One region of the Enterobacter sp. PL_is514 genome, then DNA from elsewhere that is predicted to be linked to it. Evidence: predicted binding sites of a transcription regulator. Region 1 holds the regulator's gene; the other holds the start of a gene.
What was found. Region 1 encodes Fur, which represses iron uptake genes when iron is present. Its sites were predicted from a motif close to ATAATAATGAGAACNACTATCAA; they were not measured.
Positions count from the first base shown of each region.

Region 1 (15,595 bases):
CAGGCCGTCAGCCAGCAAGGCGTTCGCACGATCTTCGACCACTTTGGTGACGTTGGTGTCCGCCGGGCCACCGTTAGGCGGGTTGTATTTGATGCCACCGTCTTCCGGCGGGTTGTGGGATGGCGTGATAACGATACCGTCAGCCAGCGCGCCACCTTTTTTGTTGTGTACCAGGATGGCGTTAGAGACCGCAGGCGTTGGGGTGAAGCCATTGTTCTCCTGAACAATGACATCGACGCCGTTTGCAGCCAGCACTTCCACAACAGAGATGAACGCCGGTTCAGACAGGGCATGGGTATCTTTCCCCACGTAGCACGGACCGGTAACGCCGTTTTTAGCGCGCTCTTCCGCAATGGCCTGAGCAATGGCCAGAATGTGCGGTTCGTTAAAGCTGTGGCGCGCCGCGCTGCCGCGGTGACCAGATGTACCAAACTTCACTGCGTGTTCTGCGTTGCCCACGACCGGCTTCAGCACGTAATACTGCGCGGTCAGCTGAGCGACGTTAATCAAATCGCTTTGTTGTGCAGGTTGGCCTGCACGGCTGTGATTTGCCATTACCGGGTCCTTCTGATGCAAGGGTTAAATTGTACCGCAAACCTTTTCAATCAATTCCGCCGGGAACTGCATGGACTGCATGATGTGTTCAATCATGCTGCACTTGCGGCCCGTATTGGTATTGGTTATCACCCAGTATGGGGTGCCAGGAACATGTTTGGGTTTGGTTTGATTGCCATTTTGCAGCAGCGTCTGCTCGTCGCCCGCGAAATAGACGCGAGTACGACCGTGCAGCGACTCGGTCGCTTCAGCAAACGCTTTGTTATCCAGTGAATAAAGTGTAGACAGCACCAGCATAAAGCGGTTAACCGCCTTTTTCTGTTCCGCGTATTCATCGGAGAGCAGCAGCTCGCGCATCGCGCGCACTTTATCTTTTGCCGGCGTCACGGCAGGTTTTGCTTGTGCAACAACGCTCGGCTGAGACACGACATCTTTGGTGACTGGGGTAGCAGGCTGTGAAGCGGCGGAAATTTTAAGCATGCGCCGTAAAATGTCGGACGCGCTCTCCCCGATATGCCGCGTCTGGCTGGCAATATACTGATAGAGTTCGTCATCAACTTCGATTGTTTTCATCTTAATCCAGTGCGATATCTTATCTGAATACAAGTCATTGGGATTATAAGGTCAAATCCCAACAGCGGATAGCGTCAAACCAGGTTGGCGGCAAAAGTCAGATTAAACTGGAACCTTGCAGCCGGGCGGCAGAATGGTCAACATGATACCCTAACCTGACATACGTAAAAAAAGAACTTTGCCATGAAATTGAATACCCGAGCGCAAACTGCACAATCGCCGAACAATAATTCTCCCATCGTACTGGTTCACGGGCTTTTTGGCAGCCTGGATAACCTGGGCGTGCTGGCACGCGATCTGGTTACCGACCACGATATTTTACAGGTCGATATGCGCAATCACGGTCTTTCCGGGCGTTCCGACGAGATGACCTACGCGGCGATGGCGCAGGATCTGCTGGATACGCTGGACGCACATAGCCTGCAGAAGGTAACGCTGATCGGGCATTCAATGGGTGGTAAAGCGGTGATGGCCCTGACGGCACTGGCCCCGGACCGTATTAGCGGCCTGGTGGTAATTGACGTCGCGCCCGTGGATTATGACGTCCGTCGTCACGACGAGATTTTTGCCGCCATTAATGCGGTCACAGAAGCGGGTGTCGCGACACGCCAACAGGCGGCTGCCGTCATGCGTGAGCATCTTGATGAAGAAGGCGTCGTGCAGTTCCTGCTGAAGTCGTTTGTTGACGGGCAATGGCGTTTTAACGTGCCGGTGCTCTGGGACCAGTACAACAACATCGTGGGCTGGAAAACCGTCCCCGCCTGGCCGCACCCTACCCTCTTTATTCGCGGCGGAAACTCACCTTACGTAACCGACGCGTACCGCGACACGCTGCTGGCCCAATTCCCGCAGGCTCGCGCCCACGTTATTGCCGGTGCCGGGCACTGGGTGCATGCGGAAAAACCTGACGCCGTGCTGCGCGCCATTCGCCGCTATCTTGCTGATACTGCAAATTGATTAAAAAGAGAGCGACTGGAAGGCTGCAGGCGTCCAGTCGTTGGCGTGCCGTTTTTGGTGATGTATGATGGCGCGCTTATCGCCCGGGCATTAGCAGGGCGGCGTGTTTCCCCCGAAGTCTCAGAATCATGGCCAAAGAACAAACGGACCGTACGACACTAGATCTGTTCGCGAATGAGCGTCGCCCGGGACGACCCAAGACGAATCCGCTTTCGCGCGATGAACAGCTGCGTATCAATAAACGCAACCAGCTTAAACGCGATAAAAATCGTGGGCTTAAGCGTGTCGAACTGAAGCTTAACGCCGACGCCGTCGATGCGCTGAACGAGCTGGCCGACGCGCGAAATATCAGCCGCAGTGAACTCATTGAAGAGATGTTGATCGCGCAGCTTGAAACGTTACGCGGCCAGGCATAAGTCTGAAAATCCCCTTTATCGCCCTTTTCATGTAGCACAGAGTGCAGTCCTGCGCGATAGCTGTTTCCGCAGGGTTGCCAGTTCTGCTATTATTGCCCTTATCCGTGGCCGAATTGCGCCACCATACTATTAAGTTTCAAGAGGTTATTTTACTCATGGCAATCATCGGCATTTTCTTTGGCAGTGATACCGGCAATACCGAAAATATCGCAAAAAACATTCAAAAACAGCTCGGTAAAGACGTTGCTGATGTGCATGACATCGCCAAGAGCAGCAAAGAAGATCTGGAAGGCTATGACATTTTGCTGCTGGGTATCCCAACCTGGTACTACGGTGAAGCCCAGTGCGACTGGGATGATTTCTTCCCGACGCTGGAAGAAGTCGACTTCAACGGTAAGCTGGTCGCCCTGTTTGGCTGTGGCGATCAGGAAGACTACGCCGAATACTTCTGTGACGCGCTGGGCACCATCCGCGACATCATTGAGCCGAATGGCGCGGTTATTGTAGGCCACTGGCCGACCGCCGGTTACCACTTCGAAGCGTCTAAAGGCCTGGCCGATGACGATCACTTCGTGGGTCTGGCCATCGACGAAGACCGTCAGCCAGAACTGACCGCCGAGCGTGTTGAGAAGTGGGTGAAGCAGATCCGTGAAGAACTGCACCTGGACGATATTCTGAACGCCTGATTATTTCGCGGCGCAACTGCGGTTGCGCCCATGCCCCAGGTCAAACCGATTAAATTAATCGCTACAATCTTTTAACTTTTTCGCCCAGACCTGTACAATGTCTCCCTGATAAATGTGGTTTTCCATTGAGCAAGTTTGTTGGTGATACCCCATTTTTATAAGCATATTTTGCCTGAGACTTGCAGTTTTCATTTAGCCATGGCAGTTCTATAATGAGACGCATTATCCCAGGTGCATTTTCTGTCACTTCCTACAGAAGTGAATCGTTTAGCAACAGGACAGATTCCGCATGACTGACAACAATACCGCATTAAAGAAGGCTGGCCTGAAAGTTACGCTTCCTCGGTTAAAAATCCTTGAAGTGCTTCAGGGTCCAGACAATCACCATGTCAGTGCGGAAGACCTTTATAAACGTCTTATCGACATGGGTGAAGAGATTGGGCTGGCTACCGTCTATCGCGTGCTGAACCAGTTTGATGACGCGGGCATTGTTACCCGTCATAATTTCGAAGGCGGTAAATCTGTTTTCGAACTGACCCAGCAGCAGCACCACGATCACCTGATCTGCCTCGATTGCGGCAAGGTCATTGAATTCAGCGATGATTCCATCGAATCACGCCAGCGTGAAATCGCCGCGCGTCATGGCATCCGCCTGACCAACCACAGCCTGTACCTTTACGGTCATTGCGCTGAAGGCGATTGCCGCGAAGACGACCACGCGCACGACGCGAAATAAACAAGTGTTCATACTCTGAGCCAGCCGTAAGGTTGGCTTTTTTTTGCCTAAAAAAATGCCCGGTAGCGCAGCGCCACCGGGCATGATAACAGCGAGTTACTTACTGTTATTGCTTCGAATTTCTTTCCAAATCTGGTCGCAACGCTTCGCCACTTCCTGATCGTTACCGGTTTTACGCGCCTGGATACAGGCCTGGTAATCCATTACGCGGACATTTTCCTGCGTCGCGAACTGCTCATGCGCTTTCTCTTTCTTCAGCACGTTTAGCACGCTCTGGCAGGCTTCAATTTTCTCCGGCGATCCTTCCGCAGTATTAATGCAGGCGCTATACGCCTCCTTCAGGCGGGAGTCCTCTTTTGGTGCCTGAGTCTGAGCACACGCCACCAGCCCTGATGCCAGCAACGCGACGACTACGATTTTTTTCATCATATACGGTCTCCATACCGGCGGGACTCAGCCCGCCGGTGCGTTTATCAGAAGATGGTGAATGGGGCGATAACCATGAATTTCACGTCACGTTCATCCTGGAAAATGTTGCCGTAACCGCCCGCATAGCTCGGGATATCGGAGTGATTGTCATACTGGGTGAAGTGCAGTTTGAACATCGTGCCTTTCGCGCGGCCATCCTGCAGGGTATAGATTGCATCCAGGCTGTAGGAAGACTCTTTCAGGCGATAGTTGGGATCGTAGTATGCGTCCGGTGTTGCCATATCGGCAGGTTTTGCGTCCCAGGCGTAAGCGTAAGAAGCGCCCACCGCCCAGCCAGGCAGGTTCCAGTTTTTCAGGTCGTACATTGCACCGAAGAAGACCGCTTTCTCGCCGTCGGCGTTGAAGTCTGAGCGGTTATCCCACCAGATATCAAGACGGCCGTTGGAGGAGGCGTAGGTCGGAGTCATACGCTGCAGGAAGTAGCCCTGCTGCCCTTCCGCCTTCACCCATGTGCCTTCCAGACGCAAATCAACCTGACCAACCTTGTAGCCGAAGGTGAGTGCCTGCAGCCACGCGGTGCCGTCATAAATGTCATTGACCCCACCGTTACTGACTTTATCGCGCGTACCGTAGAACTGGTAGCTAGTACTCAGCGGGCTACCCGCGACATCAAACTTATAGCTGGCCTTAGCAAAGTACTGATCGATATAGCCTTGTGCCTGACCAAATGCCGCTTCAAGCACCAGATCGTTTTTGAAGTCGTATTTCGCGCCCAGCGAGTGCAGGTAATCGACTTTGGTTTTTTTATCGTTCTGGTAGAACTTGTCCATCTCGATGTGCCAAGGCGCTTTGTACTCGTTGGTCCACATATAGGAGAAGCTCAACGCACCCGCATCACCGTAGTCAAAGTTAGCTCCCGCTTCCGCACCCTGATAGGTACCCGGCATAAAGCTCCAGTGCGGCGCTAACAGAGTCTGGCCAGTTGGCTGAATATAACCGCCGCGCGCCCATACCGGACCGTATTTAAATTTCGCCGCGGCTTTGTAAAGGCTTATACCGCTCTTATCCCCGGACCAGTCTTCATCATAGGCTTTGTTGCTGGAGGAGAAGGCGATTTCGTTCGGGTGGCCGCTGTCGCCGTTTTCCGCCATTTCAATCGCGGTAAACGCAGCAATATCCAGACCGAACATATCCGCGGCATAGCCTGACTGGAAGTCCAGGTTGGCGTTCCAGGTGGAGTGAGAAAGGTTGGTTTTGTATTTATCTTCAGTGACGTCTTTACGGTCACGCTCACGCTGCCAGTAATAAATACCGCCCGTGAGGGTAGAATCTTCGATGAAACCCGCTGCTTTTGCCTCTGGCGCAATCACAAGTCCCGACATTGCTGTCACACCGGCAATAGCCAGCGCCAGCGCACTACGTTTGCCACTGAACGTACGCATAGATTATTCCTCTTTGACGAATTAAAACGCCTGAAACGGCGTAAATAAAAAAGACCAAATGGTCAGGGGTAGTTTTAAATACCCTCGAATTAACTACCGTCTTTAGGTTATTTTTCGCGACGCGAATTATCAATGCTTTTTAGCGGACAAAAGTCAGGATTATGACGAAGTGCACATAATTGGTAGTGCTTTGTAACATTTACGGGAAGGCGAGGAATGACGGGGAATTATCAGGTATTTCAGTGGGTAGACGTGGTATCTCTTTCCTTTTATGTAACATTTTTGATTTTCGCAATGGCACAAACTTTTTTTTAAAAAATAAGTAGCACCTCATTGACCTGATATTTTCATGACGCCTCTTTAGGCCCTGGCTTAATACCCTGATCGTTATATAAAAAAACGCCGCACAGTGCGGCGTTTGTCTCTCATTGACCAGAGCAGCAATATTATTCGCCGATCTTCGTCCAGGTATCACGCAGACCTACAGTACGGTTAAATACTGGTTTTTCCGCGGTGCTGTAACGGCTGTCCAGGCAGAAGTAACCTTCACGTTCGAACTGGAACGCTTTGCCCGCTTCAGCAGCTTTCAGAGAAGGTTCCGCATAACCCTGCTTGATCACCAGCGATTCCGGGTTGATGGTCGCCAGGAAGTCTTCCGCCGCACCCGGGTTAGGCACGCTGAACAGACGATCGTACAGACGAATTTCTACCGGCAGCGCGTGGGATGCGCTCACCCAGTGGATAACGCCCTTCACTTTACGGCCGTCAGCAGGATCTTTGCTCAGCGTTTCAGCGTCATAAGAACAGAAGATGGTGGTGATATTCCCTTCCGCATCTTTTTCAACGCGCTCGGCTTTGATGACGTAAGCATTACGCAGACGCACTTCTTTACCCAGCACCAGACGCTTGTACTGCTTGTTGGCTTCTTCGCGGAAGTCAGCGCGGTCAATCCAGATCTCGCCGCTGAACGGCACGTCACGGCTTCCCATTTCCGGTTTGTTCGGATGGTTAGGCATGGAGACCAGCTCGCTTTCACCCTGCGGATAGTTTTCGATGACCAGTTTCACCGGGTCGATAACCGCCATCGCGCGCGGGGCGTTTTCGTTGAGATCTTCACGAATGCAGGATTCCAGGGAAGCCATCTCAATGGTGTTATCCTGCTTGGTCACGCCGATACGTTTGCAGAACTCACGAATAGACGCGGCAGTGTAACCACGACGACGCAAACCAGAAATGGTAGGCATACGCGGGTCATCCCAGCCCTCAACGTGCTTGTCGGTCACCAGCAGGTTCAGCTTACGCTTGGACATCACGGTGTATTCCAGATTCAGACGAGAGAACTCGTACTGGCGCGGGTGCACAGGAATGGTGATGTTATCCAGCACCCAGTCGTACAGACGACGGTTATCCTGGAACTCCAGCGTACACAGCGAGTGAGTGATGCCTTCCAGCGCATCGCTGATGCAGTGGGTAAAGTCGTACATCGGGTAGATGCACCACTTGTTACCGGTCTGGTGGTGTTCTGCGAACTTGATGCGGTACAGCACCGGATCGCGCATCACGATGAACGGAGACGCCATGTCAATTTTGGCACGCAGGCACGCTTTGCCTTCTTCGAAGCCACCGGCACGCATTTTTTCAAACAGCGCCAGGTTCTCTTCCACGCTGCGATCGCGGAACGGGCTGTTTTTGCCCGGCGCGGTCAGCGTACCGCGGTATTCGCGGATTTCGTCAGCAGACAGCTCGTCGACATACGCCAGACCTTTGTTGATAAGCTCTACCGCATAGGCGTACAGCTGATCGAAATAGTCAGAGGAGTAGCAGATATCGCCAGACCAGTTGAAGCCCAGCCATTGGACATCGTTCTTAATGGACTCAACGTATTCGATGTCTTCTTTTACTGGGTTGGTGTCATCGAAACGCAGGTTGCACTGGCCCTGGTAGTCCTGGGCAATGCCAAAGTTCAGGCAGATAGATTTTGCATGCCCGATGTGCAGGTAGCCGTTCGGCTCCGGCGGGAAACGGGTATGGATTGTGGTGTGCTTACCACTGGCCAGATCTTCATCGATGATCTGACGAATAAAGTTACTCGGGCGGGCTTCTGCCTCACTCATCGTGGATTCCTCAAAGCGTAAACAACGTATAACGGCGTATGATCTTATAAGCCGGACGTAGTGACAACCCTTAAAACGTCTCTGAAGAAAATAATGGGGGCATTTGCTGCAAAAAAAAGCGGCGGAGGATATCCCCCGCCGCTTAAGGCATGACTCTACTCAGGAGCGATTACTTGCCTTTAATCTCATATAGCGGTGTTTGACCCGCAACAACCTGACCTTTCGCCTGGATGACCAGACCGCTGAAGTCGTCAATGTTGCTGCAAACCACCGGGCTTATCATGGAGCGCGCGTTGGCGTTCAGGAAGTCCAGATCCATTTCCAGAATCGGCTGCCCTGCCACCACTTCAGCGCCCTCTTCCACCAGGCGAGTAAAGCCCTGACCGTTCAGCGCAACGGTATCGATACCCATATGGACAACGATCTCCGCACCATTTTCGGTTTCGAGGCAGAACGCGTGGTTGGTGTTGAAGATTTTCACGATGGTACCGGCCGCCGGAGACACAACGGTTTTTTCCGTTGGTTTCACCGCCACACCGTCACCGACCGCTTTGCTGGCGAAGGCTTCGTCAGGCACTTGCTCAATCGCAACGACTTCACCGGTTACCGGTGAAACCAGCGCGGCTACCGTTTTGGCGTTGGGTACCGCCTGCGGTTTTGCAGCCGCTGGCGCGGCGGCAGGTGCGGCAGAAGCTTCTGCTGCGGCTACCGGACCGGTGGTTTTCATGGCGTTAGCAATTTTCTCTGCCACGAAGCCAACGATAATCTGCACGCTGGTTTTGTTCAGGCGGATAACACCGGAAGCACCCAGACGTTTGGCCAGCGCTTCGTTCACCAGGGAAGAATCTTTCACGTTCAGACGCAGACGGGTGATACAGGCGTCGATACCGGTCAGGTTGTCAGAACCGCCGACAGCGGCGATGTACTGACGTGCCAGACCTGAAACGTCCTGGTCCTGAGCACCGCTCACGTTCACATCCTGACCATCCGCTTCGCTACCGGCCACGGCCAGCTCACGACCCGGGGTCATCAGGTTGAATTTGGTGATAGTGAAACGGAACACCATGTAGTAGATAGCGAAGAACACCAGACCTTGTGGAATCAGCATCCACCAGTGGGTCGCCAGCGGGTTACGGGAAGAAAGCACCATATCCACCAGACCCGCACTGAAGCCGAAACCGGCAATCCAGTGCATGCTGGCAGCGATAAACACGGAGATACCGGTCAGCACAGCGTGGATCACATACAGAACTGGCGCCACGAACATGAAGGAGAACTCCAGCGGCTCGGTGATACCGGTGAAGAAGGCCGCGAACGCCCCCGCCATCATGATACCCAGCACTTTCGCTTTGTTCTCTGGACGCGCGCAGTGGTAGATAGCCAGCGCAGCTCCCGGCAGACCAAACATCATGATCGGGAAGAAGCCAGCCTGGTAACGACCGGTGATACCGACAACCGCTTTACCTGCTTCGATGGACTGTGCGCCACCCAGGAAGTTAGGAATATCGTTAATACCGGCAACATCGAACCAGAATACAGAGTTCAGCGCGTGGTGCAGACCGACCGGGATCAGCAGACGGTTAAAGAACGCGTACACGCCCGCACCGACAGAACCCAGTTTCTGGATGTGCTCACCGAAGTTCACCAGACCGTCGAAGATCATCGGCCAGACGTACATCATGATGAACGCAACAACGATCATCACAAACGAGGTCAGGATGGGGACCAGACGGCGGCCGCTAAAGAAGGAGAGCGCTTTTGGCAGCTCTACGCTGCTGAAGCGGTTATACAGTTCAGCGGAGATGATACCCACAAGGATACCGACAAACTGGTTACTGATCTTACCAAATGCCGCCGGAACCTGGTCCGCCGGGATTTTTTGGATCATGGCCACCGCTGCCGGTGAGCAGAGAGTGGTTAACACAAGGAAACCGACAAAACCGGTCAGCGCAGCGGCGCCGTCTTTGTCTTTGGACATACCATAAGCCACACCAATAGCAAACAACACGGACATGTTGTCGATAATGGCAGAGCCCGACTTGATAAAGAACGCCGCCAGCGCGCTGGTATTACCCCAGCCGTTGGGGTCGATCCAGTAGCCGACACCCATCAGGATGGCTGCGGCAGGCAGCGTGGCGACCGGCACCATCAGTGCGCGACCAACCTTTTGTAAATAACCTAGAATACTCACTTTCTTCCCCCTATGAGACCCCGTTTAAGGCATGTTCTCAGCTCTGTTTTTTTATTGTGTCACGAACTATAGATACAGTTGATGATTCACTGGCATTGTGAGTGTGTGAAAAATTAATTCGTATCGCAAATTAAACGCGTACTTTTTGTGATTTTTGTCACCAAATATCGTTATTCACCCTCCCTTATACTGGCTAACAGCGAAAACTTATTTTATCATTCAAAAAATCAAGACGGATTGATCCGGCCTGAAAGTTTCCAGGTTACGCTTAAGTATCAGGTTCCGATAGCCATCCGCCCACTCTTCTACTTTAACTCTCGAGGTGAACAATGAGACTGATTCCCCTGGCAACTGCTGAACAAGTTGGTAAATGGGCCGCTCGCCATATCGTAAACCGCATTAACGCATTCAAGCCGACTGCCGATCGTCCTTTCGTTCTTGGACTTCCAACAGGCGGCACGCCGCTGACAGCCTATAAGGCGCTGGTTGAGATGCATAAAGCAGGCCAGGTTAGCTTCAAACATGTTGTCACCTTCAATATGGATGAATACGTTGGCTTACCGAAAGACCACCCGGAAAGCTACCATAGCTTTATGCACCGCAATTTCTTTGATCACGTTGATATTCCATCTGAAAATATTAACCTGCTGAATGGAAACGCGCCGGATATTGACGCAGAATGCCGTCAGTATGAAGAAAAAATCCGTTCTTACGGTAAGATCCACCTGTTCATGGGTGGTGTAGGTAATGATGGTCATATCGCGTTTAACGAACCGGCGTCATCTCTGGCTTCCCGCACCCGTATTAAAACGCTGACCCATGACACGCGCGTGGCAAACTCCCGCTTCTTTGACGGCGATGTTAACCAGGTTCCAAAATACGCCCTGACCGTAGGCGTAGGCACCCTGCTGGATGCCGAAGAAGTGATGATTCTGGTGCTGGGCGGCGTGAAAGCGCAGGCGCTCCAGGCTGCCGTTGAAGGCAACGTTAACCATATGTGGACCATCAGCTGCCTGCAGCTGCATCCGAAATCCGTCATCGTCTGTGACGAACCGTCCACGATGGAGCTGAAGGTAAAAACGCTGAAATACTTCAACGAGTTAGAAGCCGAGAATATCAAAGATCTGTAATTGAATAACCGCCTCTTCATCAGGAGGCGGCCGCTTTTTTTAACCGGGGGTCGTTATGTACGCTTTAACCCACGGTCGGATTTATACCGGCCATGAAATTCTGGATGACCATGCGATTGTTATCGCTGATGGCCTGATTGAACGTGTTTGCCCGCTGGCAGAACTGCCGCCGGAGATTGAACAGCGCTCACTCAATGGAGCAGTAATCTCCCCCGGTTTCATCGACGTTCAGCTCAACGGCTGCGGCGGTGTGCAATTCAATGATACCGCCGAGGCGGTAACGGTCGAAACGCTGGAGATCATGCAAAAAGCCAATGAGAAATCGGGCTGCACCAGCTATCTGCCAACGCTCATCACCAGCAGTGATGAGCTGATGAAGCAGGGTATCCGTGTGATGCGTGAATATCTGGCCAAACATCCTAATCAGGCGCTGGGTCTGCACCTTGAAGGGCCATGGCTGAACATGGTCAAGAAAGGAACGCATAACCCGAATTACGTGCGTAAGCCTGATGCGGAGCTGGTTGACTACATGTGTGCCAACGCCGATGTGATCACCAAAGTGACGCTGGCACCTGAAATGACGGGTACGGATGTCATCAGCAAACTTGCTGCCGCCGGGATTATCGTTTCAGCCGGTCACTCAAACGCGACGCTGAAAGAAGCGAAAGCCGGTTTCCGCGCGGGCATTACCTTCGCGACGCACCTTTACAACGCCATGCCGTATATCACAGGCCGTGAACCGGGTCTGGTCGGGGCGATTCTGGATGAGCCAGACGTCTACTGCGGTATTATTGCTGACGGCTTACACGTTGATTACACCAACATTCGCAATGCTAAGCGGCTGAAAGGTGACAAGCTTTGTCTGGTGACGGATGCCACTGCACCGGCAGGTGCAAATATTGAGCAGTTCATTTTTGCCGGTAAAACAATATACTACCGCAATGGACTGTGTGTGGATGAAAACGGTACGCTGAGTGGTTCCTCTTTGACCATGATTGAAGGGGTGCGTAACCTGGTTGAGCATTGCGGGATTGCGCTTGATGAAGTCCTGCGTATGGCAACCCTTTATCCGGCTCGCGCAATGGGCGTGGATAAACAGCTCGGCGGAATTGCACCAGGTATGGTTGCAAACCTGACGGCATTCACACACGATTATAAAATTATTAAGACCATCGTTAATGGTAACGAGGTCGTCACTGAGTAAGTAAAAGTATGACACCTGGCGGACAAGCTCAAATCGGTAATGTCGATCTCGTTAAACAACTTAACAGTGCGGCGGTATATCGCCTGATTGACCAACACGGACCCATCTCGCGAATTCAGATAGCCGAACAAAGCCAGCTTGCACCCGCCAGCGTGACAAAAATTACCCGCCAGCTTATTGAGCGCGGTCTGATCAAAGAAGTCGATCAGCAGGCCTCCACCGGCGGCCGTCGCGCCATCTCCATTATTACTGAAACCCGTAATTTTCAGGCAATTGGCGTCCGTCTGGGCCGTCATGACACCACGCTCACGCTATACGATCTGAGCAGTAAAGCCATCGCGGAAGAGCACTACCCTCTTCCGGAGCGCACCCAGGAGACGCTGGAGCATGCGCTGCTGAATACCATCGCGCAGTTTATTGAAAGCTGTCAGCGCAAGATCCGCGAACTCATCGCTATCTCCGTAATTCTGCCCGGCCTGGTCGACCCGGAAAGCGGCGTGATCCGCTATATGCCGCACATTCCGGTTGAAAACTGGGGGCTGGTCGATGCGCTGGAAAAGCGTTTTAAAGTGACCTGCTTTGTGGGCCACGATATTCGCTCGCTGGCGCTGGCGGAGCACTACTTTGGTGCGAGTCAGGACTGTGAAGACTCTATTCTGGTGCGCGTTCACCGCGGAACGGGCGCGGGCATAATCTCTAACGGCCGTATTTTTATTGGTCGCAACGGTAACGTCGGTGAGATTGGCCACATTCAGGTTGAGCCCCTTGGGGAGCGCTGCCACTGCGGCAATTTCGGCTGTCTTGAAACCATCGCCGCCAACACGGCCATCGAGCAGCGCGTCCGCCATCTGCTTGAACAGGGTTACCAAAGCCGCGTCACGCTGGACGACTGCAAAATAGGCACCATCTGCAAAGCCGCTAATAAAGGCGACGCGCTGGCCTGTGAAGTAATCGAGCAGGTGGGGCGCCATCTGGGGAAAACTATCGCCATCGCCATTAACCTGTTTAACCCACAAAAAGTGGTGATCGCCGGTGAAATTGTGGAAGCGGAAAAGGTGCTGCTCCCCGCGATTGAAGGCTGTATTAACACCCAGGCGCTGAAAGCATTCCGCCAGAATCTTCCGGTGGTTCGTTCAAAGCTTGACCATCGCTCGGCGATTGGCGCGTTCGCGCTGGTCAAACGCGCCATGCTCAACGGAATTCTGCTGCAGCATTTGCTGGAAAGTTGATCGGACCTTATAGTAACGCCTTCTTTTTTTAATGTCGGACTGTCCATGACCATTAAGAATGTAATTTGTGATATCGACGGCGTGCTGATGCACGACAACGTTGCCGTGCCGGGTGCTGCGGAGTTTCTTCACCGCATCATCGACAAAGGAATGCCTCTGGTTCTTCTCACGAACTACCCTTCTCAGACCGGTCAGGATCTGGCAAACCGTTTTGCCACGGCAGGTGTCGACGTCCCGGACAGCGTGTTTTATACCTCGGCGATGGCCACGGCGGATTTTCTGAAGCGTCAGGAAGGGAAAAAAGCCTACGTGGTGGGTGAAGGTGCGCTGATCCATGAGCTATACAAAGCGGGCTTTACCATCACCGACGTCAACCCGGACTTTGTAATTGTTGGCGAAACGCGATCCTTTAACTGGGAGATGATGCATAAAGCTGCATACTTTGTCGCCAGCGGTGCGCGCTTTATCGCTACCAATCCGGATACCCACGGCCGCGGTTTTTATCCGGCCTGCGGCGCGCTGTGTGCCGGTATCGAAAAAATCTCTGGTCGTCAGCCGTTCGTTGTCGGGAAACCGAGCCCGTGGATCATTCGTGCCGCACTGAACAAAATGCAGGCCCACTCTGAAGAAACCGTTATTGTCGGCGACAACCTGCGCACCGATATTCTGGCCGGTTTCCAGGCGGGTCTGGAGACGATTCTGGTCCTCTCTGGCGTCTCTCAGCTTGATGACATTGATTCGATGCCGTTCCGGCCAAGCTGGATTTACCCCTCCGTCGACGAAATCGACATTATCTGATTCCGAACCACGCCTCAGGGCGTGGTTTTTTATTTTCTCGCCTGTAAAACACAATCGCATCTAACGGAAAAGCACTTTCATTGCATAATCATCAATAAAAGTGCTCACGACATACGCATTTTTCACAGATCGGCAACCGCCATTGCACTATTTCCGTTTTCACCCGTAAAACGCTTGCGCGCCCTGCCCCTTTGCGGCATTTTCATAAGCAAGCAACATTACAAAGCAACAGGGTTAACGGAGAAGGTTATGTGTTCAATTTTTGGCGTACTGGATATTAAAACTGACGCAGGCGAACTGCGTAAAAAGGCACTCGAACTGTCCCGCCTGATGCGCCATCGCGGACCGGACTGGTCAGGCGTTTACGCCAGTGACAAAGCGATTCTGGCTCACGAACGTCTGTCTATTGTTGACGTCAACGCCGGTGCACAGCCGCTGTATAACGAGAAAAAAACGCACGCGCTGGCTGTCAACGGTGAGATCTACAACCACCAGGCGCTGCGCGCCGAATACGGCGACCGCTACGCGTTCCAGACCGGTTCTGACTGTGAAGTGATCCTGGCGCTGTATCAGGAGAAAGGGCCTGAGTTCCTGGACGACCTGCAGGGTATGTTCGCCTTCGCGCTGTACGACAGCGAAAAAGACGCTTACCTGATTGGCCGCGACCATATCGGCATTATCCCGCTGTACATGGGCCACGATGAGCATGGCAACTTCTACGTTGCTTCTGAAATGAAAGCCCTGGTACCGGTCTGCCGCACCATCAAAGAGTTCCCGGCAGGCAGCTACCTGTGGAGCAAAGACGGCGAGATCCGTCAATATTATCAGCGTGACTGGTTCGATTTCGACGCGGTAAAAGACAACGTCACGGACAAAGCCGAGCTGCGTCAGGCGCTGGAAGATTCCGTGAAAAGCCACCTGATGTCCGACGTGCCGTACGGCGTGCTGCTCTCTGGCGGTCTGGACTCCTCCGTGATCTCCGCGATCACCAAGAAATTCGCGGCCCGTCGCGTGGAAGATCAGGAGCGCTCAGAAGCCTGGTGGCCACAGCTGCACTCCTTTGCCGTGGGCCTGGAAGGCGCACCTGACCTGAAAGCCGCGCAGGAAGTGGCAAACCACCTGGGGACCGTGCACC
Region 1 covers NZ_JBVPGN010000036.1:122,993-138,587, reverse strand. The annotation lists gene pgm (phosphoglucomutase (alpha-D-glucose-1,6-bisphosphate-dependent)) at 1-555, opposite strand, end outside; gene seqA (replication initiation negative regulator SeqA) at 580-1,128, opposite strand; gene ybfF (esterase) at 1,312-2,085, shown strand; gene ybfE (LexA regulated protein) at 2,214-2,501, shown strand; gene fldA (flavodoxin FldA) at 2,657-3,187, shown strand; gene fur (ferric iron uptake transcriptional regulator) at 3,477-3,923, shown strand; gene chiQ (ChiQ/YbfN family lipoprotein) at 4,020-4,349, opposite strand; gene chiP (chitoporin ChiP) at 4,397-5,794, opposite strand; gene glnS (glutamine--tRNA ligase) at 6,241-7,908, opposite strand; gene nagE (N-acetylglucosamine-specific PTS transporter subunit IIBC) at 8,078-10,099, opposite strand; gene nagB (glucosamine-6-phosphate deaminase) at 10,429-11,229, shown strand; gene nagA (N-acetylglucosamine-6-phosphate deacetylase) at 11,285-12,433, shown strand; gene nagC (DNA-binding transcriptional regulator NagC) at 12,442-13,662, shown strand; gene nagD (ribonucleotide monophosphatase NagD) at 13,708-14,460, shown strand; gene asnB (asparagine synthase B) at 14,710-15,595, shown strand, end outside.

Region 2 (15,595 bases), on a different contig from region 1:
GAAAAAGTTCGGAGTATGAGATTCGGTCAAAAGCGGGCTTTCGGTGCCGTTGATGCGGTAGGTTGGCATCAGCAGGTACTGCAGCGGCCCGTTGCGATCTTTAAACACCACGTAGCCTGCGTCCGTTTTCACCTGCGCACACGGTGCCGGGTTACGGTTCTGGATCTGATTCGGCACACACTGGTCGAGAACGATATGTCGCAACGCATTCGGATTACCCGCTTTCATCCAGTACACACCGCCAGCTGCCAGGGCGATGACAATGAGGAGCAATAAGATAATTTTTTTCACAACGCGTTCCCTGTTTTCAATAGAGGCAAAAGAGTAACGCAAAATGATGACCAAATAAAAAACCCGGCGGATTTCTCACGCCGGGTCACCGTGTCATGGGCTAATGAGTTAGCGCTGGCTGATCTGGTCGAAGGTGCCGCCGTTAGAGAAGTGCTCTTTCTGCGCTTTGGTCCAGCCACCGAACTCGTCATCAATGGTGAAGAGTTTCAGTTTAGGGAATACGCTTTCGTATTTCTTCGCAACGGCCGGATCGCGTGGACGATAGAAGTTTTTCGCCGCAATTTCCTGGCCTTCTGGCGAGTACAGATACTTCAGGTAGGCTTCCGCCACCGCTTTGGTATCTTTCTTCTCAACCACTTTATCGACCACGGAGACGGTTGGCTCAGCCAGAATTGATTCGCTTGGGGTCACGATCTCGAATTTGTCTTTACCCAGTTCGTTAGTGGCCAGCAGGGCTTCGTTTTCCCATGCGATCAGCACGTCGCCAATCCCACGCTCGACGAAGGTGTTGGTGGCGCCACGCGCGCCGGAGTCCAGCACCTCAACGTTTTTATACAGCGCTTTCACGAATTCCTGCGCTTTGGCCTGGTCGCCATTGTTATGGTGCAGCGCGTAGCCCCATGCGCCCAGGTAGTTCCAGCGAGCGCCGCCAGAGCTTTTCGGGTTAGGCGTGATGACTGATACGCCCGGCTTAATCAGGTCATTCCAGTCATGGATCTGTTTAGGGTTGCCTTTACGTACCAGGAAAACGATGGTCGAGGTGTATGGCGCGGAGTTATCCGGCAGGCGTTTGATCCAGTTTTTGTCGATACGGCCACGCTCGGCGATCGCGTCAACATCGTAGGCCAGCGCCAGGGTCACCACGTCGGCTTCAATCCCGTTGATAACGGAGGTCGCCTGCTTGCCAGAACCACCGTGAGACTGGCGAACCACGACGTTGTCGCCGGTTTCCTGTTTCCAGTGTGCTGCAAACGCTTTGTTGTATTGCTCGTACAGTTCACGCGTCGGGTCGTATGACACGTTCAGTAACTGGATGTCCTTAGCCAGAACGCTGGTCGATGCCAGCAATAATGTTAAACCCACGCCCCATTTATTCATCGCCCAGCTCTCTTGTGTAGTGTTTTGATGAATGCAGCGTGCCAGAAAGCGAATCGAGGATTAAAGAATAAAAAAAGATTGGCTATAACGTAGTGGAATAAAAAAGCGTGTACACATAAAAAAGCCGGGTGGCGGCTTCGCCTTACCCGGCCTACGAACCGTGCTTTTGTAGGCCCGGTAAGCGCAGCGCCACCGGGCAAAAAACGCCGATCAGTACAGTTTTTTCGCGCAGTCCAGCCAGTCACCTTTGAACGGACGCTTCATGTTTTCAATCGCATCGATGATGTCATGGTGAACCAGTTTTTCGTTCTGAATACCGACGCAGCGGCCGCCGTGACCCTGCAGCAGCAGATCGATAGCGTACGCGCCCATACGGGACGCCAGAATACGGTCGTAAGGGCCTGGGGAACCGCCACGCTGGATGTGACCCAATACGGTCGCGCGGGTTTCGCGTTTGGTTTCGGCTTCGATGTACTTCGCCAGCTCGTCAACGTCACAGATGTGCTCGGTGATAGCCACGATCGCGTGTTTTTTACCTTTCGCGATGCCCGCTTTGATTTCAGCCACCAGATCTTCACGGCTAAATTCGACTTCTGGCACGACGATAAATTCGCAACCGCCCGCAATGGCTGCCGCCAGCGTCAGGTCGCCGCAGTAACGGCCCATCACTTCAACGATAGAGATACGCTGGTGAGAAGACGAGGTGTCACGCAGACGGTCAATCGCTTCAACAACGGTACCCAGCGCGGTAAAGAAGCCGATAGTGTAGTCAGTACCTTTGATGTCGTTGTCGATGGTGCCCGGCAGACCGATGCACGGGAAACCCATTTCGGTCAGACGTTTTGCACCCATGTACGAGCCGTCACCACCGATAACCACCAGGGCGTCCAGGCCGCGTTTCTTCATGTTTTCGATAGCCACTTCACGAACGTGTTCATCACGGAATTCCGGGAAGCGCGCAGAACCGAGGAAAGTACCGCCACGGTTGATCATGTCAGACACGCTGTAACGGTCGAGCTGAACCATACGATCTTCATACAGGCCCAGATAACCGTCATAAACGCCAAAAACTTCCAGGCCTTCCGTCAGCGCTGCACGGACAACACCACGAATTGCCGCGTTCATGCCCGGCGCATCACCGCCGCTTGTCAACACACCGATTTTCTTAATCATGACTACCTCTGAACTTAGGAATGCAAAATTGAAATCTGTTGCCGGAAGAAACTTATCGACCAACGAATACTGCAAATAGTATATCAATCCCTTCCAGCTGAATTGATTCAGGTCAGACCAAATGGCGGTAATTTATACACAAAATGCTGGCCTGGCTCACTTTTTTACAACGAATTACGAAAGCCCAACATGACCGGGTACAACCGAGCAGGGATCCTGGTGAATGATGACGTCTGAACCAGGAAAACGCTGCAAAATCGCCTGCTCGACCTGCTCAGCTATCACGTGAGCCTGAACCAGTGGCAGGTTGTCTTCCATTTCAATGTGAATCTGAATAAAGCGGGTCGGCCCTGACTGCCGCGTTCGAAGATCGTGTGCACCGCTGACGCCGGGCCAGGAGGTCACGATAGAAAAAATTTCATTACGTTCTGAGTCCGGGAGGGCGCGGTCAAGCAGTGATTGCACCGCTTCATACCCCATCCGCAGGGCGCTATATAAAATATAGATACCAATCCCTAACGCAAACAACGCATCGGCCCGATGCCAGCCATACCAAGCCAGACCGAGCGCAATAAGAATAGCCCCATTCATCATAACATCAGATTGATAATGAAGCATATCTGCCCGTACAGCCTGACTTTGCGTTTTGCGCACAACCCAGCGCTGGAACGTTACCAGAACAAGTGTGCATATAAGCGCGACAATCGTCACAACGACGCCGACGCCGGGATCGTTCATCGGTGTCGGTGAGACGAGATGCTGAATGCCGGTGAGAAACAAGAACAGCGCAGAACCGGATATAAACATACTTTGCGCCAGCGCGGCCAGCGACTCCGCTTTACCGTGCCCAAAGGTGTGCTCTTCATCCGCTGGCTGCAGCGAGTAACGCACCACCAGCAGGTTGGTCAGCGAGGCGGCAATATCCACCAGCGAGTCCACCAGCGCCGCCAGAATACTGACCGAACCGGTATACCACCACGCGAAAACTTTGATGACCAGCAAGCACGACGCCATTACCGTCGCGGCCATGGCGGCCCGGTTTACCAGTCTTCCATAGGATTGATTCATAAACGCTCCTGTCATGTCATGCCGCTAGTATAACGGAAGCATGTGGAGTCGAAGGATGAATAAACGGTTAACAAATCAGAATGCGGGGCAAAAAAAACCCCCACATCATGTGGGGGAAGACAGGGATGGTGTCTATGGCAAGGAAAACAGGGTTTACTGGTTACTACGGGTACTGCTATTGCTACTGAAAAACGTCGTTTCTGAGCTTCGCTGCATCCGTGCAACCTCACGCAGCTGGTCCATTCGCTGCTGATGTCTGGTGTTCAAAACCGCTTGCTGCTCGGGCGTTAGCAGGTGGAACATCTGGTTGCGGACCTTCGCCATTTCGACCTGGCGGGCAACCTGTTCCTGTGCCATTTTTTCGGCCTGAGCGCGTACAGCGCTTTCGTCAAAATTTTCTGCGGTGACAAGGCGATGCATTGTCTCCATTTCGCTAACATTAACAGGGGGCTGGTCGTGTCTCGCCCTCTGCATCAGATCTCGCATCTGTTGACGCTGATGTTCGGTTAAACTTATGCCGTCAAACATATGGCTTTGGCTGCTGTTCTGCGTTGCGCCCTCTTGTAAGGGACTGTTATCGCTGATGATAGCTTCAGCAGCCTGGCTAAACGCACTGAACGCCAGCGTTGAGGCCATGACGGCAGCGGTAACTTTGCGCATCACTTGCTCCCAAAATCTTTCGTGTCGCGATTCAACGAGAGACAGTCTACGATTCAGGCTGCAAACATGCGTCAGGGGGTGTAAAACAACGTAAAGTCATGGATTAGACAGCCTTGATGTCGTAATTTCTGCCTCGGAGGTATTTAAACAATGAATAAAATCCTGTTAGTTGATGATGACCGAGAGCTCACATCCCTTTTAAAGGAGTTGCTCGACATGGAAGGTTTCAACGTCCTGGTTGCCCATGATGGCGAGCAGGCGCTGAGTCTCCTTGACGACAGCATCGATTTACTTTTGCTCGACGTGATGATGCCGAAGAAAAACGGCATTGATACGTTGAAAGAGCTTCGCCAGACACACCAGACTCCCGTTATCATGCTGACCGCACGCGGCAGCGAACTCGATCGCGTACTCGGCCTTGAGCTGGGCGCAGATGACTATTTACCGAAGCCGTTTAACGACCGCGAACTGGTCGCCCGTATTCGCGCGATCCTGCGTCGTTCCCACTGGAGCGAGCAGCAGCAGAATACCGACAACAGCTCACCTACCCTTGAAGTCGACTCACTGAGCCTGAACCCGGGCCGTCAGGAAGCGAGCTTTGATGGCCAGACGCTGGAACTCACCGGCACGGAGTTCACCCTGCTGTATCTGCTGGCACAGCACCTCGGCCAAGTGGTCTCGCGTGAGCATTTAAGTCAGGAAGTGTTGGGCAAGCGTCTGACCCCGTTTGACCGCGCCATCGACATGCACATCTCTAACCTGCGCCGTAAGCTGCCGGAGCGTAAAGACGGTCACCCATGGTTTAAAACCCTGCGTGGTCGCGGTTATCTGATGGTTTCCGCTTCATGATAGGAAGCTTAACCGCCCGCATCTTCGCCATCTTCTGGCTGACGCTGGCACTGGTTTTAATGCTCGTACTGATGTTGCCAAAACTCGACTCACGCCAGATGACGGAGCTTCTCGACAGCGAGCAACGTCAGGGCGTGATGATCGAGCAACACGTGGAAGCCGAGCTGGCAAACGACCCGCCGAACGATTTAATGTGGTGGCGCAGATTATTTCGCGCTATCGACAAGTGGGCGCCGCCCGGACAACGCCTGCTGCTGGTGACCAGCGAAGGCCGCGTCATTGGGGCCGATCGCAATGAAATGCAGATTATCCGCAACTTCATTGGCCAGGCGGATAACGCCGATCATCCCCAGAAGAAGAAATATGGCCGCGTAGAAATGGTAGGGCCTTTCTCCGTCAGAGACGGAGAGGATAATTATCAGCTCTACCTGATCCGTCCGGCGAGCAACTCCCAGTCTGATTTTATCAACCTGCTGTTTGACCGCCCTCTCCTGCTGCTGATTGTCACCATGCTGGTCAGCTCGCCGCTGCTGTTATGGCTGGCGTGGAGCCTGGCAAAACCGGCGCGTAAGCTGAAAAATGCCGCCGATGAAGTGGCGCAGGGTAACCTGCGACAACACCCTGAACTGGAAGCCGGACCGCAGGAATTCCTTGCCGCCGGGACCAGTTTTAACCAGATGGTGAGCGCTCTCGATCGCATGATGACCGCACAGCAACGTCTGCTGTCGGATATCTCGCACGAACTGCGTACCCCGCTTACACGCCTGCAGCTTGGCACCGCGCTGCTGCGCCGCCGCAGCGGTGAGAGCAAAGAGCTGGAGCGTATTGAAACAGAAGCTCACCGCCTGGACAGCATGATCAACGACCTGCTGGTCATGTCGCGTAATCAGCAGAAAAACGCGCTGGTCAGCGAAACGGTGAAAGCCAATCACCTGTGGCACGAGGTGCTGGACAACGCGGCGTTCGAAGCGGAACAGATGGGTAAATCCTTCACCGTCAACTTCCCACCGGGTCCATGGCCGCTGTACGGTAACCCCAACACGCTGGAAAGCGCGCTGGAGAATATCGTGCGTAACGCCCTGCGCTACTCGCACACGAAGATTGAGGTGGCGTTCTCGGTGGATAAAGACGGGATCACCGTCATTGTCGACGACGACGGTCCTGGCGTCAGCCCGGAAGACCGCGAGCAGATTTTCCGTCCGTTCTATCGTACCGATGAGGCGCGCGACCGGGAATCGGGGGGTACGGGGCTGGGCCTGGCGATTGTGGAAACCGCCATGCAGCAGCACCGTGGCTGGGTGAAAGCCGATGACAGTCCGCTGGGTGGATTGCGATTGACCCTCTGGCTGCCGCTGTACAAACGTTCATAACGCCCTGTCCCCGGCGTTTGCCGGGGACAGCTGACCTTATACCTCCGCGGTGACTGCCGCGCGGTTCTGCTTTTTGATCCGTTTCACCAGCAGCGTTGAGCAGACGAATCCCATCAGGCTGAACGCGATCATCACGCTAAAAACATAGTTGTAGCCTGCGATACCGGTGTGGGTATCCAGCAGCCAGCCATAAAGCGTGTAAGCAAACATGGCGGGCATGTAACCGATGATGCAGCCAAACGCCATTGCCGAGCCGGCATACTCACGCGGAGTGCCAATCTCATCCATCGGCGCGAAGAAAATGGCGCGCTGCGAGAAAATAATCGCCCCAAAACCTAAGGTTGCCGCCATCCCGATATAGACGTTCATCGATTGGTGGGGTAGCTGCATAAAGACAATCATCGCCGCGGCGGCAATCAGGAAGGTCCACTTCAGGTAGACAGTAGGCGATTTTGCCACTTTATCCGCCAGGAAACCGCCCACCGGTCCCCCCACCATTTTCAGGGCATACTGGTTGATAATGCCGTAGGCTCCCACCAGCGCAACCGGAAGCATATAGATATCTTTGAGGAAAGGGATAAAGTATGTCAGCCCGCAGTAGGCAGCGTACACGAAGAAAATGCCAAACGCGACTAGCCAGACGTTGGCGCAGGAGAGGATATGTTTGATCCCCTTGAGCACCTCCATGTTGGCACTCCCCTTTTCGCTGCCTTTGACCTTGTCGTCATCGACAATGAAGTAGGTGATCACCCCTGCGACCAGGGTAATCAGCGTGTAGTATAACAGCCCCGCCTGCATGCCCGCTTTGCCTTCCCCGAAGTGCACAAAGACGAACAGTGCCCCGGAGGCAACAACCACGTCCACCACGCCGCGGCCAGCCTCAAGAAAGCCAAACATACGCCCCTGTTCCTCCTGCGTACCCAGCAGACGCACCGCTTTCAGCAATACTGGCCAGTAAACTACGTCAGCGAAAAAGGCCATCGCCGCAAAACAGAGCAGATACCCGGTAAATGACGGCAGCGTGGATAAGTAGAGGCCGCACAATCCCACGCCGATTAAACCAAACGGCAGCAGTATTTTTTTAGAGTAACGATCGGCAATATACAGAGAGAGGAACAGGCCCGTTGTCTGGACAATAGTATATACCGTAAAGCTTAAACCAATTTGGGTATTGGTTAATCCCCAGTCATTTTGCATAGGTACATAAAAGACATCTTTCATACTGGAAAGTTTGAATATCGTCCCGCCGCCTAAAATCAAAAAGCAGAGTCGTGCCCATTTATTCATGAACATAATTAACACCCTTAGCGTAGGTTGAGAAAACGTTCTCAATCAGAAAATGAATGCAATAATCCTCAGCCAGCTCAAAATGAAATGGCCTTCATGTTGACGTTCTTTTTTAACGATCTAAATACTAGTCAGGTTGTTATAAATTTTTGACACACGTTACGTATATACTGAATTTGAGAAAGGGCGTGATGTTTTTCCTCCGCAAGACGGGCATCTACCATCGTGCTGTCGGGCAATGGGGTATAGCTCGCATTTCGCCACGGTATCCAGGGGTTATTCCCTTCATCGTCGAAACGGAACGCAGGAGCATAATATTCCACCTCTTCTTCTAAGCCAAAAGAGGTGACCTGGGGTTGCTCATCACCTAAAAGTAGTAATCTTTTTAGCATCTCCTCCACAGGTAGATCACCGTATCCGGTACGACAGGCTTCATGTCCCCAACCTTTCCCCTCGTTAATAATCCGCGCATCTTTAATATGCACCTGGGTAATCAAGGGGGCCATAACCTCTAATGCCGCCAGCGGCTCTTCGTTGGCATTAATCATATTGCCAAAGTCGAACAGGATGGAGAGGTTTTTCATCCCGCTGTTTTTCACCAGCGTCACCAGTTCATGACCCTGTAAATCTTCATGTTGTTCAATAGTAAAACTCAGGCCGCAATCGTCATAACGAGATAAATACGCAATATCACTGGCAATTTTATCGAGCACGTCTTTCAGATACCCTTCATAACGCGGGTAGAAGCGCACCGAGGTCGCTCCCGTCGCCAGGGCGATACGGATCGCATCATCCAGCGTCGCTTTATCCGAAGCGCTGGTTTCAATATGAATATCCAGATGATAGCCTTGCGCTTTTTCTTTAAACGTGCGTAACTGTTGGTCATTTAATTTTTGCAGGGATTGCGTTTCACCGTCTTCGACATGAATTTTTACCCCTTTTAATTTCTGCTGATACGCTATATCTAACAAATCACCCGGCAATACGCGTTCATAGCGCATATTTAAATGAAACGCGTAGGCGTGCAGATAGAGAGGTATATTTCTCGCACGTTCTGCCAGCCGCACTTTATCAATATTTTTCATTTTCTTCTCATTCATCATGAATAACGAGTTCCACTGATTCAAGGCGCCAGTATTCAAAATCGACCTGCACCACTTTTTTATCCCGTGTCGCTCGGTGTTTTTCCACCAAAATTCCGTAAGTATTCGGTGCCACACCCAGTTCTTTGCAGGCCAGCTCCGGCATATTGACCGGTTTGAAGATCATCTCTTTAATGGTTAAGGTATGACCGAATTCATCTTCCCAGACGCTGGCAAACGACTGGTTTTCCAGTTTATGGATATATCCCGGCGCGGTTTCTGCATCAATATATGACTCGTGGTAAAAAACCTTATGTTCATCGAGCCCACACCATCCTGTTACCCGATAGCAATTCTCAGACGCGGGAAACACCCTCTCAACCTGATGCGGTACGCTCTCCATGCTCTCACGGGATAAATAGCCCCAGGAGGGATTTCGCCCCTGGGCACGGGCTTCCGCATTAAAACTGGAGAGGGATTTTGGGTTATAGATAAAGCGCTTAGCAGAAATAAACCAGCCGCTGCGGTTCTTTCTAAATATCCGTGCACCCACCTCCAGCTCAATCAGCACCTGCCGTAAGGTCATGCGTTTGGCATCCAGCAGTTCGCACAACTCGCGCTCAGACGGTAGCTTCGAGCCAGCCGGTAAGTTTTGTTCACTCAGCCAGCGTTCAAAACGTTCCCTGAGCACATCCACGTAGTTTTTTTCTTTCATCCCACACCATCTGGTTTAAACCAATTTGATCATAAGATATTTGAGCCGGAAGAATTCTCAAGTGTTTTTACATGGCCAACACTTTTTTTGTGGGCCATGTATCAGGAATGAAGCAAGGAAAGGTTGAGTACGGTGTAAAAGAAGGGAGCATCCCCCGTTAGCACGGGGGAGACGAACGAAAGAGAAACCTATTTACCCCATAACCGACGGGCATTGTCTTCAATTTTGTTACTGAGCCGCCGTTTTTGCATGGTGCGCGTCCAGCTGGTCGACAACCCCGCCGCCGACAGCAGGCGGTGATACTGTTCGTCATCAAACGGCATATGCCAGGCAATGGCGCAGGCGTCATAAACAGACACATCGCTCAGGCGTGATGCCAGCTCAAGCGGTGCGTCCGCTGAAACCTGCCCAGCCAGCACCACACGGTACAGCCAGCCGGTTTTACCCGCGTTTTGCATCTGAGCCGACATGTCATGAATGCTGAAATGGTAGTTGAGCTTGAAGCACGGCGAGCGCGGCTGCGTCACCTGAATCAGGGCATCGCCCCAGCGGTAAATATCACCGATAAAGACGTTTTGCTCGGTCAGCCCTTCGGTCGAGAGGTTCTCACCGAACGCGGGCGCGACAAACAGATCCGCCTGTTCGGGGAATTCGACTTTCCAGTGCTGATAGTGCTCGCGCGGGTAGTGGCACAGCGCGCGCTCGGGCCCGCCGTGGATTTTCTTTTCGGCCTGCTCGTCACCCGCCAGCCCGAGGTCGGTAAGCGTCAGCTCACCGTCGACCTGAATTTTAGCGATGGCGCTCGGGCGACTGCCGTCGTACTCCCTTACCTTGCCTGTAAACACGTTCACCGGGTAATGCATTGCTGCCTCCATTACGCAGATACAAAAAAAGCGAGTCATAAGACTCGCTTCTCACAGGCGTCAACGCAACCTTATTTTTTAGCGGCGAAACGTGCTGCAGCTTCGTCCCAGTTCACCACGTCCCAGAAGGCTTTGATGTAGTCCGGGCGACGGTTCTGGAATTTCAGGTAGTAAGCGTGTTCCCACACGTCCAGACCCAGGATTGGGAAGCCCGATGCGCCAGAGATCGCTTCACCCATCAGCGGGGAGTCCTGGTTAGCAGTAGAAACCACCGCCAGTTTGTCACCTTTCAGAACCAGCCACGCCCAGCCAGAGCCGAAACGAGTAGCCGCGGCTTTTTCGAACTCCGCTTTGAAGTTGTCCACGGAACCGAAGTCGCGCTCGATAGCCGCTTTCAGGTCGCCCTGCAGGGTGGTACCGGTTTTCAGGCCTTTCCAGAACAGGCTGTGGTTAGCGTGGCCGCCAGCGTTGTTACGCAGAACGGTTTTCTTGTCCGCTGGCAGCTGGTCCAGCTTGGTGATCAGCTCTTCAACAGGCAGGTTAGCGAACTCTGGCAGGCTTTCCAGCGCGGCGTTCGCGTTGTTCACATAGGTCTGATGGTGTTTAGTGTGATGGATTTCCATCGTCTGCTTGTCGAAATGCGGTTCCAGTGCGTCGTAGGCATACGGCAGGGATGGCAGTGTATAACTCATAATCCTCTCCATTATTGTCGGGCGGCACAGCTGTTAATGCCGCGTAAGCAGTTGGTTCATTATAGTTAATTAAATGATATTGAAAATGATTATCAATGCCGTAGTTTTTATAAGGTTATTCACATTCTGACAAAAGCCAAAATGGGTAATTCACTCAGGAGGTTAACGGAAGATGCTGCCGCGAAGACGACAGCATTGTCGGGTTAGTTTTGTTCCGCCACCAGCAGCGCGTAAGTGTCTGGCTCCAGGGCTTTAAAGATGTGCGGCTGGTCGGCGGGATAACAAATGTAATCCCCTGCGCCGAGCTCTTCCGCCGCGTCAAGCAGGCCAACCAGCGCCCGACCTTGCGTCACAATAATATGTTCAACCGAGCCCGGCGGATGCGGCTGTGAAATACGGTCTGCACCCGGCTGGGTCATCAGAAGATAAACATCGCGGCGCGCGCCGGGGGGGCATGCGGCCAGTAAAATAGCCTCGTAATTAGCCTGTCCGGCGACCACTTTCGTCCCTTCACCGCGGCGGATCACCTGTGTGGTCGGCAACTGCGGCTCAAGCAGGCGGGCGAAAGGAATATCCAGCGCCACGCAAAGCGACCACAGCGTTTCCAGGCTAGGGTTACCGTTGCCGGACTCCAGCTGGGAAAGGGTGGATTTTGCGATCCCGGCACGGCGGGCAATTTCCGCCAGTGAAAGCCCGGTTCGCAGGCGTTCTCGCACCAGACTTTTGGCGATCAGGCTGATCGGCTGCGTCATATAACGGCCTCTTGTTCTATAAAACGAACGAATCGTTCGTCTTGAAAATCAGTTTCGTTGCGTTCATTATAATGGATACACGTTCGATATGGCTAAAATTGTATGAAGCATCATCTCTCTTGCCTGAAAGGCGACACCATAAAAGCAATTATCCTGGTCTGCCTCGCGGTGGGCGTGGTGGGGATGTCCTACGGCTCCCTGGCGATGGCCTATGGTTTCCCGGTCTGGGTACCGTTTGTACTCTCCATCACCGTACTCGCGGGCGCGTCAGAGTTTATGTTTATCGGCATTGTGGCAAGCGGCGGTAACCCGCTGGCGGCCGCAGCCGCGGGGTTGCTGGTCAACGCGCGGCACGTGCCGTTTGGCGTGACGGTGCGTGAACTGGTAGGCAAGCGCGGTCTGAGCCTGTTGGGCTGCCACATTATGAACGACGAAAGCGTGGTGTTTGGCCTGTCGCAAAAAACCGCCGAGCAGCGGAAGGCCGCCTACTGGCTGTGCGGCTTAGGCGTCGCCATTGTCTGGCCGCTCGGCGCGCTGCTGGGTGCAATGGTTGGCAAACTGTTACCTGACCCGGAGACCATCGGCCTGGACGCGGTATTTCCGGCCATATTGCTGGCGCTGGTGGTTCCCGCATTTAAAAACCGTACCACGCTAATCCGCGCCTGCAGCGGGGCCGCGCTTTCACTGGCTGCCGTACCGTTTGCCCCGGTAGGATTACCGGTGCTGCTCTCTTTACTGGGTCTTGCTGCGAGGAAAAAATAATGGGAAATATGACGTTTTTTATTCTCGGCATCGCCATTTTGTCTGCGGGAACGTACCTGATGCGTCTTGGCGGGGCGAAACTGGGCAGCAGGCTGGCACTGTCAGAACGCTCTCAGGCGCTGCTTTCGGACGCGGCAACAGTGCTGCTGTTTTCCGTGGCGCTGGCGACCACGTTTTATGAGGGCGAACATTTCGCAGGAATGGCGCGCGTGCTGGGCGTGGCGTTTGCGGTGTTTTTGGCCTGGCGGAAAATGCCGTTAATTGTGGTGATCGTGGCGGCGGCAGTGGTAACCGCGCTGCTGCGCGTGGCTGGCATAAACTAAAAAAGCGCCCCGGGGGCGCTCTTTCGACGGTGTGACAGCTTATTTCGTCAGTTCAGCGGTCATGTGTACGCGGTTACCTGAGAACGCCTGGGTAATTTTGTAAGATGACGCGCCGGCTTCCTGAGCCTGAGCCGCGATTTTCGCTTCTGCGCCGTCAATGGTTGACGCGGTTGCGGTCACGGTCTGAGCAGCGAAAGAACCGAAAGAAGTAGCCAGAGCGATTACAGCGACAAAAGTTTTGATGCTTTTCATAATATAAACCCTTTCATTAAGTTGTTTAGGTAAGGCACCGTGCCTTGATGAGATAAATACTAGACCTCATCATGAACAACTAAAAGCGGAAGGATTTGCTATTATCATTCAAAATTATTGATTAAGAATTAATCGCTGTGGATGGGTATAAATGGTTGCCCTTCCCGGCTTGCAGAAGCCCACCAGCGTCAGGTTACAGCGCTCCGCCACCTCCACCGCCAGCGTCGTTGCGGCTGAGACCGCAAACAGAATTTCCACACCGCACATCGCGGATTTTTGCACCATCTCGTAGCTGGCCCGGCTGGAAACGAGAGCCGCCCCCTGCTTCCAGACGTCACTTTCACGCGCCCGGCGCCCCAGCAGCTTATCCAGCGCCACATGGCGGCCAACGTCCTCATGCCCACCGGCAATCTCTCCCGACGGCAACACCCATGCCGCCGCGTGCGTACAGCCGCTCAGCTGGCCGATGGGCTGTACATCGTTCAGGTGCTCAAGCGCATGGTCGAGGTGAGCCAGATTAAAGGTCTGAGTAAACGACAATGGCGCAACGGGTTTACCAATATCATTGAGTTGCTCAACGCCACAGACGCCACAGCCGGTACGCCCGGCCAGCGCGCGGCGGCGCTCTTTCAGCCCCATAAAGCGGCGGCTGGAGAGTTCGATTTGCACTTCGAGACCGTTGCAGGCCTGCACCACGTCCATGCCGTAGATGTCTTGCGGATGCTCGATGATGCCTTCCGAGAGGGAAAAACCGATGGCGAACAGCTCAAGATCTTTTGGCGAAGCCATCATCACGACATGCGAGATACCGTTGTAAACGAGCGCAACGGGCACCTCTTCCGCCAGAAAATCCGGCGTGGCATGGGTGATGTGGGGCGGTCTGTGTACCGACAGTTCCACAATGCCCGCAGGCAGTGGTGACGAGTGGGGAGCACGGTTTTGTTTAGACACAGCGGTATTCCTGAACAACCACGGAGGTGAGCCTGCTATTGCAGCATAATCCACAGGCGTTACGCATAGTATGGATCAACTTTTCGACAACCATTCTCCTACTCATTTAGCAGGGGTGCAACCTGCCACCGGCTACACCGCTTTAACATGCAGAGCTGTTAATGTGATCAATATCACACTTTATAATCAACATGGTGATAATACGTTCACTTTGTATTAACGCCATTAGAACAGCGGTACCGACAATGTGGTATTCTGATGATATCCCTCGTGGAATTGAGGGATTAACGCAAATTTTTCTCCTTTGCGGTCATTCTTCAACCGCGAAGTCAAAACTACATATGTAAGCAATGTCGAAACAAGGAGTGACCCATGCAGGTCAGCAGAAGGCAGTTCTTTAAGATCTGCGCTGGCGGTATGGCAGGCACCACGGCAGCGGCACTGGGCTTTGCGCCCGGCGTAGCGCTGGCGGAAACGCGGCAGTATAAACTGCTGCGCACCCGTGAAACCCGTAATACCTGTACGTACTGCTCTGTCGGTTGCGGGCTGTTAATGTATAGCCTCGGCGACGGTGCTAAAAACGCCAAAGCGTCTATTTTCCATATCGAAGGCGACCCGGATCATCCGGTCAACCGCGGCGCATTGTGCCCGAAAGGGGCCGGTCTGGTGGACTTTATCCACTCCGAAAGCCGCCTCAAATTCCCTGAATATCGCGCGCCTGGCTCCGACAAATGGCAGCAAATCAGCTGGGAAGAGGCGTTTGATCGCATCGCAAAACACATTAAAGAAGACCGCGATGCCAACTTTGTTGAGAAGAACGCCGACGGCGTTACGGTCAACCGCTGGCTCTCCACCGGGATGCTGTGTGCCTCTGCTTCCAGCAACGAAACCGGTTATTTAACCCAGAAATTTACGCGCGCACTCGGTATGCTCGCGGTCGACAACCAGGCGCGTGTCTGACACGGACCAACGGTAGCAAGTCTTGCTCCAACATTTGGTCGCGGTGCGATGACCAACCACTGGGTCGACATCAAGAACGCCAACCTCATTGTGGTGATGGGCGGTAACGCCGCTGAAGCGCACCCTGTCGGGTTCCGCTGGGCGATGGAAGCCAAAATCCACAACGGTGCGAAACTGATTGTGATCGATCCCCGCTTTACGCGTACTGCGTCAGTGGCGGATTTCTACACCCCTATTCGTTCAGGTACTGACATCACTTTCCTGTCAGGCGTACTGCTGTACCTGATGACCAACGAAAAATACAACCGCGAATACACCGAAGCCTATACCAACGCCAGCCTGATCGTGCGTGAGGATTACCACTTCGAAGATGGCCTGTTCAGCGGTTACGACGCCGAAAAACGCAAATACGATAAAACCAGCTGGAACTACGAGCTGGATGAGAAA
Region 2 covers NZ_JBVPGN010000023.1:52,182-67,776, forward strand. The annotation lists gene AC0TNG_RS01425 (CDP-diacylglycerol diphosphatase) at 1-291, opposite strand, end outside; gene AC0TNG_RS01430 (sulfate ABC transporter substrate-binding protein) at 400-1,389, opposite strand; gene pfkA (6-phosphofructokinase) at 1,600-2,562, opposite strand; gene fieF (CDF family cation-efflux transporter FieF) at 2,737-3,630, opposite strand; gene cpxP (cell-envelope stress modulator CpxP) at 3,784-4,290, opposite strand; gene cpxR (envelope stress response regulator transcription factor CpxR) at 4,441-5,139, shown strand; gene cpxA (envelope stress sensor histidine kinase CpxA) at 5,136-6,509, shown strand; gene AC0TNG_RS01460 (MFS transporter) at 6,546-7,796, opposite strand; gene AC0TNG_RS01465 (sugar phosphate isomerase/epimerase family protein) at 7,928-8,881, opposite strand; gene AC0TNG_RS01470 (UTRA domain-containing protein) at 8,889-9,593, opposite strand; gene yiiM (6-hydroxyaminopurine reductase) at 9,782-10,456, opposite strand; gene sodA (superoxide dismutase [Mn]) at 10,528-11,148, opposite strand; gene AC0TNG_RS01485 (helix-turn-helix domain-containing protein) at 11,352-11,900, opposite strand; gene AC0TNG_RS01490 (AzlC family ABC transporter permease) at 12,003-12,662, shown strand; gene AC0TNG_RS01495 (AzlD domain-containing protein) at 12,662-12,985, shown strand; gene AC0TNG_RS01500 (YdgH/BhsA/McbA family protein) at 13,025-13,237, opposite strand; gene fdhD (formate dehydrogenase accessory sulfurtransferase FdhD) at 13,352-14,188, opposite strand; gene fdnG (formate dehydrogenase-N subunit alpha) at 14,561-15,595, shown strand, end outside.
Region 2: the regulator Fur is predicted to act here: its motif matches at 11,222-11,244, upstream of sodA (superoxide dismutase [Mn]).